Regions from separate parts of the Streptomyces sp. PTL18 genome, predicted to be linked through region 2. Evidence: riboswitches for the same ligand, from Rfam matches in the RefSeq annotation. Region 2 holds a riboswitch; the other holds the start of a gene.
What was found. A riboswitch is a leader RNA that binds a small molecule or an ion and turns the genes downstream of it on or off. The one in region 2 is predicted to bind thiamine pyrophosphate.
Positions count from the first base shown of each region.

Region 1: it holds a riboswitch for thiamine pyrophosphate, as region 2 does, so the genes downstream of both, AC5WS8_RS29025 (purine-cytosine permease family protein) here and thiO (glycine oxidase ThiO) in region 2, are expected to answer to the same signal.

Region 1 is NZ_JCAJZO010000019.1:134,293-139,098, forward strand. Features, by position in the region: gene AC5WS8_RS29010 (DUF3140 domain-containing protein) at 26-364, shown strand; gene AC5WS8_RS29015 (HhH-GDP family DNA glycosylase) at 399-1,028, shown strand; gene AC5WS8_RS29020 (jacalin-like lectin) at 1,270-2,601, shown strand; TPP riboswitch at 2,689-2,783, shown strand; gene AC5WS8_RS29025 (purine-cytosine permease family protein) at 2,775-4,193, shown strand; gene thiD (bifunctional hydroxymethylpyrimidine kinase/phosphomethylpyrimidine kinase) at 4,190-4,806, shown strand, end outside.
Region 2 is NZ_JCAJZO010000006.1:282,609-287,414, reverse strand. Features, by position in the region: gene metF (methylenetetrahydrofolate reductase [NAD(P)H]) at 1-300, opposite strand, end outside; gene thiE (thiamine phosphate synthase) at 420-1,070, opposite strand; gene AC5WS8_RS14500 (Rv2175c family DNA-binding protein) at 1,265-1,630, opposite strand; gene AC5WS8_RS14495 (NAD(P)/FAD-dependent oxidoreductase) at 1,779-3,005, opposite strand; TPP riboswitch at 3,130-3,243, shown strand; gene thiO (glycine oxidase ThiO) at 3,241-4,440, shown strand; gene thiS (sulfur carrier protein ThiS) at 4,437-4,637, shown strand; gene AC5WS8_RS14480 (thiazole synthase) at 4,641-4,806, shown strand, end outside.

The DNA of each region.
Region 1 (4,806 bases), on a different contig from region 2:
CGTCGAGGGCCGAGAGGAGTACGCCATGACCGACGCCCTGGAGATGGACGCGCTGTGGGAGGACTTCCACCGGGTGGTGAACATGACCTCCCAGGAACTGGCGACCTGGCTGCGGGTGCGGGACGCCGACGAGGAGAGCGAACCGCTGCCGGAGGAGGCGGGCACGCCCACCGGGCGGCACGTCCTTTCGATTCTGCAGAAGCGGCGCACCGATCTCACCGACGACGACGTCCGGGTGATGCGCAAGGTGGTGGACACGGTCACCTCCGAGGTGGACGTGGAGAACGAGCCGGAGGCCGAGGACGAGCACCGGCGCCACCGGCTCATGACGCTGGGGCACGACCCGCTCAAGGCGTCGCGGTGAGGCCGCCGTGGGCCGGGACGACACAGCCGCAGAGGTGATCGCAGAACTCGTCGGCGAGCACGGGCAGACCTACGCCGAGGAGGCGGGGATCCGGCTGAAGGACGCCCCGCAGCCGCTGTACCGGCTGCTGCTGATGGCGCTGCTGCTCAGTGCCCGCATCCGCTCCTCGATCGCCCTGGCCACGGTCCGGGCACTTGGGGAGGCGGGCCTGAAGGACCCGCGCCGCATGGCGGAGGCGGACTGGCAGGAGCGGGTCGACGCGCTGGGGCGGGGCGGCTACCGCCGCTACGACGAACGCACGGCGACCCAACTGGGCGACGGAGCCGAGCTGCTGACGCGGCGTTGGGGCGGAGACCTGCGGCGGCTGCGGAAGGAGGCCGACGGGGACGTCTCCGCCCTGCGCCGACTGCTGCAGGAGGTACCGGGGATCGGCCCGGCCGGCGCGGACATCTTCCTGCGCGAGGTGCAGCGCGTGTGGCCGGAGGTGGCGCCCTATCTGGACGCGAAGGCACTGTCGGGCGCGGAGCGGCTGGGGCTGCCGAAGGCCCCGGAGAAGCTGGTGAAGCTGGCGGAGGACACCGAACCGGCGGTGCTGGCGGCGGCGTTGGTGCGCGCGGCACTCGACAAGAAGCTGGCGGAAGAAGTGCGCGAGCACGCGGCGTGAGGGTGGCCCCGGGGACTGCCGGGGCCAGGCGACCCGGGCAGCGCCCGTCGCACGCCTTCCCGCACCCGGTCCCGGCCCCGGTCCGGTACCGAAGGTGCCGCCCCCCGGGGTCGCCGACACCTCGGCGACCGCCGGATGAAATCTTCGCCGGAACCGCAGAAAGCGCGTTCCCCGGAGCTCCTCGGCCGCGTATTTTGACATGTGCGCAACATTCCCCCGTCACCCCCCAGGAGCCGTCCCCATGCGCAGACTCCTCGCCACCCTCGCGGCGGCTGCCGCCGCGTTCGGCGGTCTCACGGCCACCGCGCCCAGCGCGGCGGCGGCCGACTCGGGCACGTTCAACGTGCTCAGCTACAACGTCGCCGGCCTGCCCGAGGGCATCTCCAGCGCGCCGACACCGCGCCAGTCGAGCACCACGACCATCGGCTCGCGGCTCGGCCCCTACGACATCGTCCATGTGCAGGAGGACTTCAACTACCACTCATACCTGTACGCCTCGGACTCCCACCCGTACCGCACGCCCACCAGCGGCGGCGCCGGCATCGGCAGCGGACTCAACACGCTGTCCGCGATCCCCTACGACACCGACGACTTCGAGCGCGTGCACTGGAACTCGTGCCAGTACGACTCGGGCGACTGCCTCACTCCCAAGGGTTTCACGTTCATGCGGGAGCGCCTGGCCGAGGGCGTCTACGTGGACTTCTACAACCTCCACACCAACGCGGGGACGAACGACGGCGACCTGGCCTCGCGCGCGGACAACCTCAACCAGCTGACCGACTTCATCAGGACCCACTCCGCGGGCAACGCCGTCGTCGTCATGGGCGACACCAACACCCGCTACACGCGCTCCGGCGACACGATCGCCGAGTTCGCCACCGCGAACGGCCTCACCGACGCCTGGGTCCGGCTGGTGCGCGGCGGCACCCCGCCCGCCAAGGGCAGCGACCCTCTGCTGTGCGACGAGAACGCGGTCACCGACAGCTGCGAGGTAGTCGACAAGATCCTCTACCGGGGCAGCAAGCCGGTCTCGCTCGACGCCACCGCGTACACCAACGAGCACGCCCAGTTCCTCACCGGCGACGGCAAGATGCTCTCCGACCACGACCCGATCACGGCGACCTTCCGCTGGGCGCGCAACTCCGCCTTCCGGCTCAGCGACCGGTTCGGCGGACCGCACGGTGACTACTTCAACGACATCACCGGCGTCCCGGCCGGCGCCCGGGCGACCGGCATCTCGCTGCGCAGCGGCTCCCGTGTCGACCGGATCGGCGTGACGCTGACGGACGGCACCACGCTCGCCCACGGCGGCACGGGCGGCACGGCGTCCTCGCTGGCACTGGGCAGCGACGAGTACGTGACGAGTGCGCAGTTGTGCGAGGGCCCGTACGACGGTCACACGAGGATCTTCTTCGCGAAGTTCACGACCAATCTGGGCCGCAGCCTGGCGGGCGGCACCACGACGTCCGACTGCGTGACCCGTACGGCGCCCCCCGGCTGGCAGATCGCGGGCTTCCACGGGCGCTCCGGCGACGAGGTCGACAAGATCGGCTTCATCTACACCCGGCGCTGACCCGCCGGCACGACATCCCGAGGGCCGCTGACCCGGCAGCGGCCCTTGCGTGTGGCTGATTCCCGTCCTCGGGTTAGTCTTGCCGCCGTACCGGACACGGGGTGCCCGCTCTGCGGGCTGAGATCACACCCGTCGAACCTGAACCAGTTCGCACTGGCGGAGGGATGTCTTTCATGCCATCGGCGCATGTCTCGGGCGGGCTGCCCACCGGCGGCCGGTGCACCGTCTTCGACGGGCGGATGCCGACCGCTCCCGGCGACCTCAGGGTGGAGGGGCACGGCATCGAGCCGGTCCCCGAGACGAATCGTTACGGCGGGGCGGGCCGGCTGTTCACCGTGTGGTTCGCCCCCAACCTGACCATGACCGGCGTCTTCACCGGGACCATCGGTATCGCGCTCGGCCTGGACTTCACCACCGCGCTCGCCGCCGTCGTCCTCGGCACGGTGCTGGGCGCCGTGCCCACCTCCTACCTGAGCACCTGGGGCAGCCGCACGGGAGCCGGCCAGCTGCCGCTCGCCCGGCTGGCGTTCGGACGCGCCGTGGTGGTGCCCGGGGTGCTGCAGTGGCTGTCCTCGATCGCCTGGGACGCGCTGATCGGGCTGTTCGGCGGGGACGCGCTGGCACGGCTCGCCGGCTGGCCGTTCTGGCTGGGCGTGCTGGTGGTGATGCTGGCGCAGGGAGCCCTCGGGGTCCTCGGCTACGAGGCGATCCACCGGCTGCAGATCGTCATGACGTTCGTGCTGGCGGCCGCGTTCGCGCTGATCGCCCTGCGCATGGCGGGCAGCGTGCACCCCGCCTGGACGGGCACCGCGCACGGCGCGGACCGGGTCGGCGCCTTCGTGCTGACCAGCACCATCGCCCTCAGCCTGTCGCTGTCCTGGGCGCCGTACGCCAGCGACTTCAGCCGCTATCTGCCGCGCGCCACCTCACGCGCCCGGATGTTCTGGTGCACGCTGCTCGGCCTCGTGGTGTCCTTCGTGGCCGTGCAGGTCCTCGGGCTGTGGGGCGCCTCGGTGCTCACCGACCAGACGGCCGCGGGCGTGGACCATGTGCTGGGCGGTGGCGCGGCCGGTGCCTTCGGGCTGCTGGCCGTGGCGCTGGCGGCGCTCGCCAGCAACGCGATGAACGACTACAGCGGCTCACTGGCGTTGCAGACCGTCGGGGTTCGCCTGCCGCGTCCGTTGGCAGCGGCCCTCGCCGTGGTGCTGGGCTTCCCCCTGGTGCTGTGGATGCACGCGGCGAACACCACCGCCCGCTTCCAGAACGTGCTGCTGTTCGTCAGCTACTGGATCCCCGGCTTCGTGGCGATCGTGGTCGTCGACTGGCTGGTGCGGCGCGGCACCGCGGTCGACCTCGCCGCCGCGACCGCCCGGCCTCGTTCCGGATGGCCGCCGCTGCTGGCGTTCGCCGGCGCCTTCGCCGCAGCGGTGCCGTTCATGGACACCGGCCTGTACACGGGCCCGGCCGCCCACGCGCTGCACGGCGGCGACATCTCCTACTACGTGGCGTTCCTGGTCGCCCTCGCGCTCTACGCACCGCTGCGCGTACGAGAGACCAGTCGCCCGCGTGCCCGAGAGGAGGGCCGCGCATGACCGCGCCGCCCCGTGTTCTGACCATCGCCGGCTCCGACTCCGGCGGTGGCGCCGGGATCCAGGCCGACCTGAAGACCATGCTGGCGCTCGGCGCCCACGGGATGAGCGTGATCACCGCGGTGACCGCGCAGAACTCGGTGGGCGTGCAGGGTGCCTGGGAACTGCCGGTGGAGGCGGTGCGCGCCCAGTACCGCAGCGTCGTCGACGACATCGGCGTACAGGCGGTCAAGACGGGCATGCTCGCCTCGCCCGCGCTGGTCGAGGCGGTCGCCGAGTTGCTCGCGGACGCACCCGCACCGGTCGTCGTGGACCCGGTGAGCGTCTCCAAGCACGGGGACCGGCTGCTCGCCGACGACGCCCTGGACGCCGTACGGACCCGGCTGCTGCCGCTCGCCACGGTGACGACGCCCAATCTGGACGAGGTCGCGGAGCTGACCGGCGTCTCGGCGACCGACGAGGCCGGCATGCGCCGCGCGGCCGACCGCCTGCTGGCCTACGGGCCCCGGTGGGTGCTCGTCAAGGGCGGGCACCTGCCGGGCGAGGCCACCGACCTGCTCACGGACGGCCGGCGGGAACACTGGCTGCGGGCACCGCGCCACGACAACCGGCACAC
Region 2 (4,806 bases):
CTCGGCGACCGAGTGGTTGACCGCGGTGAGGTGGGCGACCGGGGTGAGCGTCGTGTCGGCGACGATCTGCTCGGTCTCCTTGACCGTGCCCGCACGGGTGGAGCCGCCGGCGCCGTACGTGACGGAGACGAAGTCGGGGGCGACCGCCTCGACCCTTCGCAGCGCATTCCACAGGTTCCGCTGGCCCTGGGGCGTCTTCGGCGCCGAGAACTCGAACGAGTACGTCGTTTTGCCGGTGGCGAGGATGTCGCGCACGGTCCGTGCGCGATCAGTCCTCGTGGATGCGGTTCCGAGGGCCATAGTCGCAGGTTAGCCAGGGGGCGTCGGTCCCCCAACCGGACGGCCGGTATTTGCCCGAATTGTCGACTTGTTGTCCACCCATCGGACAATGCGGCGCAGGACCGGCCTCCGCCACGCGCCTACGCGGTGCGCAGCCGCTTGGCGAACTCGGCCGCCGCCGCGCCGGGGTCGTCCGCCTCCGTGATCGCGCGGACCACCACCACACGGCGGGCGCCCGCCTCCAGCACCTGGTCCAGGTTGCCGAGGTCGATGCCTCCGATGGCGAACCAGGGGCGGTCGGTGCCGAGCGCGGCGGTGTGGCGGACCAGACCGAGGCCGGGGGCGGGGCGACCGGGCTTGGTGGGGGTGGGCCAGCAGGGGCCGGTGCAGAAGTAGTCCACACCCTCCTGGACGGCGGCCGCCCCGGCCTCCGCCTCGGTGTGTGTGGAGCGGCCCATGAGGATGTCGTCGCCGAGGACGGCGCGGGCCGCGGGGACGGGGAGGTCGCCCTGGCCGAGGTGCAGGATGTCGGGGCGGGCGGCGTGGGCGATGTCCGCGCGGTCGTTCACCGCGAGGAGCTTGCCGTGGCGGGCGCAGGCCTCGGCGAAGACCTGCAGGTGCTCCAGCTCCTCGGCGGCCTCCAGGCCCTTGTCGCGCAGCTGCACGATGTCGACGCCCCCGGCGAGGACCGCGTCGAGGAACTCGGCGAGGTCGCCCCGGCTCTTGCGGGCGTCCGTGCACAGGTAGACGCGGGCGTCGGCGAGCCGGGCGGTGCGGGTGGTGTCGGGCACGGTGGTGCTCCCCCGTTGTCGGTGGCGTACGGGCCGCTGCCGGGCGCGGCCGGCCGGGGCCGGAGCGCTTCTCGATGGACGGCGGCCCGTACGCGGACGGTTGTTTGTGTGCGGCCTGACCGGACGGAATCGGTCCGATCTGGTCAGGTGGAGTCGGGTCGGATCGAACCACGTCTCGATCAGGCCGGATCGGATCAGACGGCAAGCGCCTGGGCGCGGCGCTTCACCTCCGTGCCGCGATTCTCGCTGAGAGCCTGCGCGGGGGTACCGGGCAGGGTCGGGTCGGGGGTGAAGAGCCACTCGATCATCTCTTCGACCGTGAAGCCGTCGTCCCGCAGCAGGGTCAGGGTGCCGGACAGGCCCTTGACCACCTTGTCCTCGTCGATGAAGGCGGCGGGGACGTGCAGCGCCTTGTTCTCGCCTCGGCGGACGGCGATGAGCTGGCCCTCCTTGACCAGCTGCCGTACGCGGGTCACCTCGACACCGAGCATTTCGGCGATGTCGGGCAGGGTGAGCCAGGCGGGGACGAGAGCATCGATCTTTGCGTCAATCTCGGTCACGGGATCAAGCGTGCCATCCGGGACCGACAGTCGGAAGCGGGGCGCCTCCGGCGGGGTTACCCGGAGCGGGTGGCCTGCCGCCGGACGGGGGGTGGCGCGGCGGGTGGGTCGTGGAGTCCGGGCCGCCGTCGAAGCCGGTCGTCGGCCCCTACGCCGTCGCCTCCTTCAGCGGACGGGACGGGTCCGACAGGAGGGCCGGGTCCATGGGGGCACCCGATTCGATCAGGCGCCGGCCTTGCGCGAGGTCCCGGGGGCGGCCCACGGCCAGCAGGGCGACCAGGCGTCCCGAGCGCAGCCAGCAGACCGTCCAGGCCGCGCCCTCGGGATCGCCGCGCCACACGGTCGTGTCGGCGGACGCGTGGTGGCCCACGTACTGGACGAACCGGCCGAACTGCTCCGACCAGAAGTACGGCACCGGGTCGTACGCCGCCGGCGTCTGCCCGACGATGTTCGCGGCGACCGTGCGCGGCCCCTGAAGGGCGTTGTCCCAGTGGTGGACGAGCAGCCGCTCCTCGTAGCGGCCCGACGGGAAGGACGCGCAGTCGCCGACCGCGTAGACGTCCGGCACGGAGGTGCGCAGATGGTCGTCGGCCTGCACCTCGCCGTGCACGCCCAGCTCGATCCCGGACCCGGCCAGCCATGCCGTGGCGGGCCGGGCCCCGATGCCCACCACCACCGCCCCGGCCGGCACCCGGGAGCCGTCGTCCAGGACCACCGCGCCCGGCTCGACGCGCTCCACGCGCGCGTGCGTGCGCAGCTCGGTCCCACTGTCCGCGTACCAGGCCGCCATCGGCGCCGCGACCGCCGCCGGCAGCGCTCCCGCGAGCGGCCGGTCCGCGGCCTCCACCACGGTCACCGCGCAGCCCGCCTCGCGGGCCGCGGTGGCGAACTCGGCACCGATCCAGCCCGCGCCCACGACCACGATGTCGTGCTGCCGGGCCAGCACCGGGCGCAGCCGCTCGGCGTCGTCCAGCGTGCGCAGCAGATGCACCCCGGGGACGCCTTCCGCACCCGGCAGCTGAACGGGCTCGGCACCGGTCGCGACGACCAGGACGTCGTACGGGACGGGTCCCCGCTCGGTGTCCAGCTCATGGTCCCCGGGCCGCAGGCCCGTCGCCTCGCGGCCCAGCTGCAGCTCGATGCCCAGCGCCTCGAAGTCGACGTCGAAGGCGGAGCCCTCGGCCTTGCCGAGCAGCACGGCCTTGGACAGCGGCGGCCTGTCGTACGGCTGGTGCGGCTCCGCGCCGACCAGTGTCACGCTGCCGGTGAAGCCCTGTTCCCGCAGGGCGACCGCGGTCTGCACCCCGGCCATGCCCGCGCCCACGACGACGACGCGCCGTGCCGTGCCGCCCCGTGCCTGCGTCTGCTCGCTCACCTGATCACCATAGACAACTGACGGATTGTCAGTCAGGGGGCGTGCTGGGTGACGTCCTGCACAGCCGTCGGGCGACCGGAGGCTGTCTTACGAGGGCGGTGCCGCGAGGGCTAGGGTTGCCACCGTAAGCACTCGCGGGAGCCCGGACGTACCGGGCTGAGAGGGCGGCTGGGACGGCCTCCGACCGTACGAACCTGATCCGGGTCATGCCGGCGAAGGGAGGGGCTGGACACCCATGTCGCGTACACCGGACGAACCGTCGGCACCGCACGCACCGCCGACCGTGCCGGACGTCCTCGTCATCGGGGGTGGGATCATCGGGCTCGTGACCGCCTGGCGGGCGGCACAGCGCGGGTTCGCCACCGCCGTGGTGGACCCGGAGCCGGGCGGCGGAGCCGCGCAGGTGGCCGCCGGAATGCTCGCCGCCGTCACCGAGCTGCACTACGGCGAGCAGACGCTGCTGGCCCTGAATCTCGCCTCCGCGCGCCGCTACCCGGACTTCGCCGCCGAGCTGACCGAGGCCACCGGCCGGGATCTCGGCTACCGCCGCTGCGGCACGCTCGCCGTCGCGCTCGACGCCGACGACCGCGCCGAGCTGCGCGAACTGCATGCGCTCCAGCAGCGCTCGGGCCTGACGTCGGAGTGGCTGAGCGGGCGCGAGTGCCGCCGCCTGGAGCCGATGCTCGCGCCGGGCGTGCGCGGGGGGCTCAGGGTCGACGGGGACCACCAGATCGACCCGCGCCGCCTGGCCGCGGCCCTGGTGACGGCCTGCGAACGTGCCGGCGTGGTCTTCCACCGGGTGTGGGCCGAGCGGCTCGCGGTCGTGCGGGGGCGGGCGGCCGGGGTCAGGACCGCCGACGGCACCGAGCTCGCGGCCGGGCAGGTCGTCCTCGCCGCGGGCAGCCTCAGCGGGCGGCTCGCCGGCGTCCCGGACGACGTGCTGCCGCCCGTGCGCCCCGTGAAGGGGCAGGTGCTGCGGCTGACCGTGCCCGAGCGGTACGCGCCGTTCCTGAGCCGTACCGTGCGGGCCGTCGTCCGCGGCGGCGCGATCTACCTGGTGCCGCGCGAGAACGGCGAACTGGTGGTGGGCGCGACCAGCGAGGAGCTGGGCTGGGACACCGCGGTCACCGCGGGCGGGGTGTACGAGCTGCTGCGGGACGCGCACGAGCTGGTGCCCGGGATCACCGAGCTGCCGCTCACCGAGACCCGGGCGGGTCTGCGGCCCGGCTCCCCGGACAACGCGCCGCTGCTCGGCCCCACGGAGCTGGACGGCCTGCTGCTGGCCACCGGGCACTACCGCAACGGCGTCCTGCTCACCCCGGTCACCGGCGACGTCATGGCGCACGTGCTCACCACCGGTGAGCTCCCTGAGGAGGCCCGCCCCTTCACGCCCCGGCGTTTCACCGCCGCCGCACTCACGGAGCAGCCCATATGAACATCTCGGTCAACGGGGAGACCCACGAGGTCGCCCCCGGTGTCGCGCTCGACGCGGTGGTGCGGAGCCTGACCGCCGCCCCCTCGGGCGTGGCCGCCGCCGTCAACGAAACCGTCGTCCCGCGCGCCCAGTGGGCGTCGACGTCCCTCTCGGAGGGTGATCGCGTCGAGGTCCTCACCGCCGTCCAAGGAGGCTGACCCATGGCTGACGATCCCTTCGTCCTCGGAGGCACGACCTACTCGTCCCGGCTGATCATGGGGACCGGTGGTGCGCCCAGCCTGGACGTGCTGGAGCGGGCGCTGACGGCGTCCGGTACGGAGCTGACGACGGTGGCGATGCGCCGCGTCGACGCCTCGGTGCACGGCT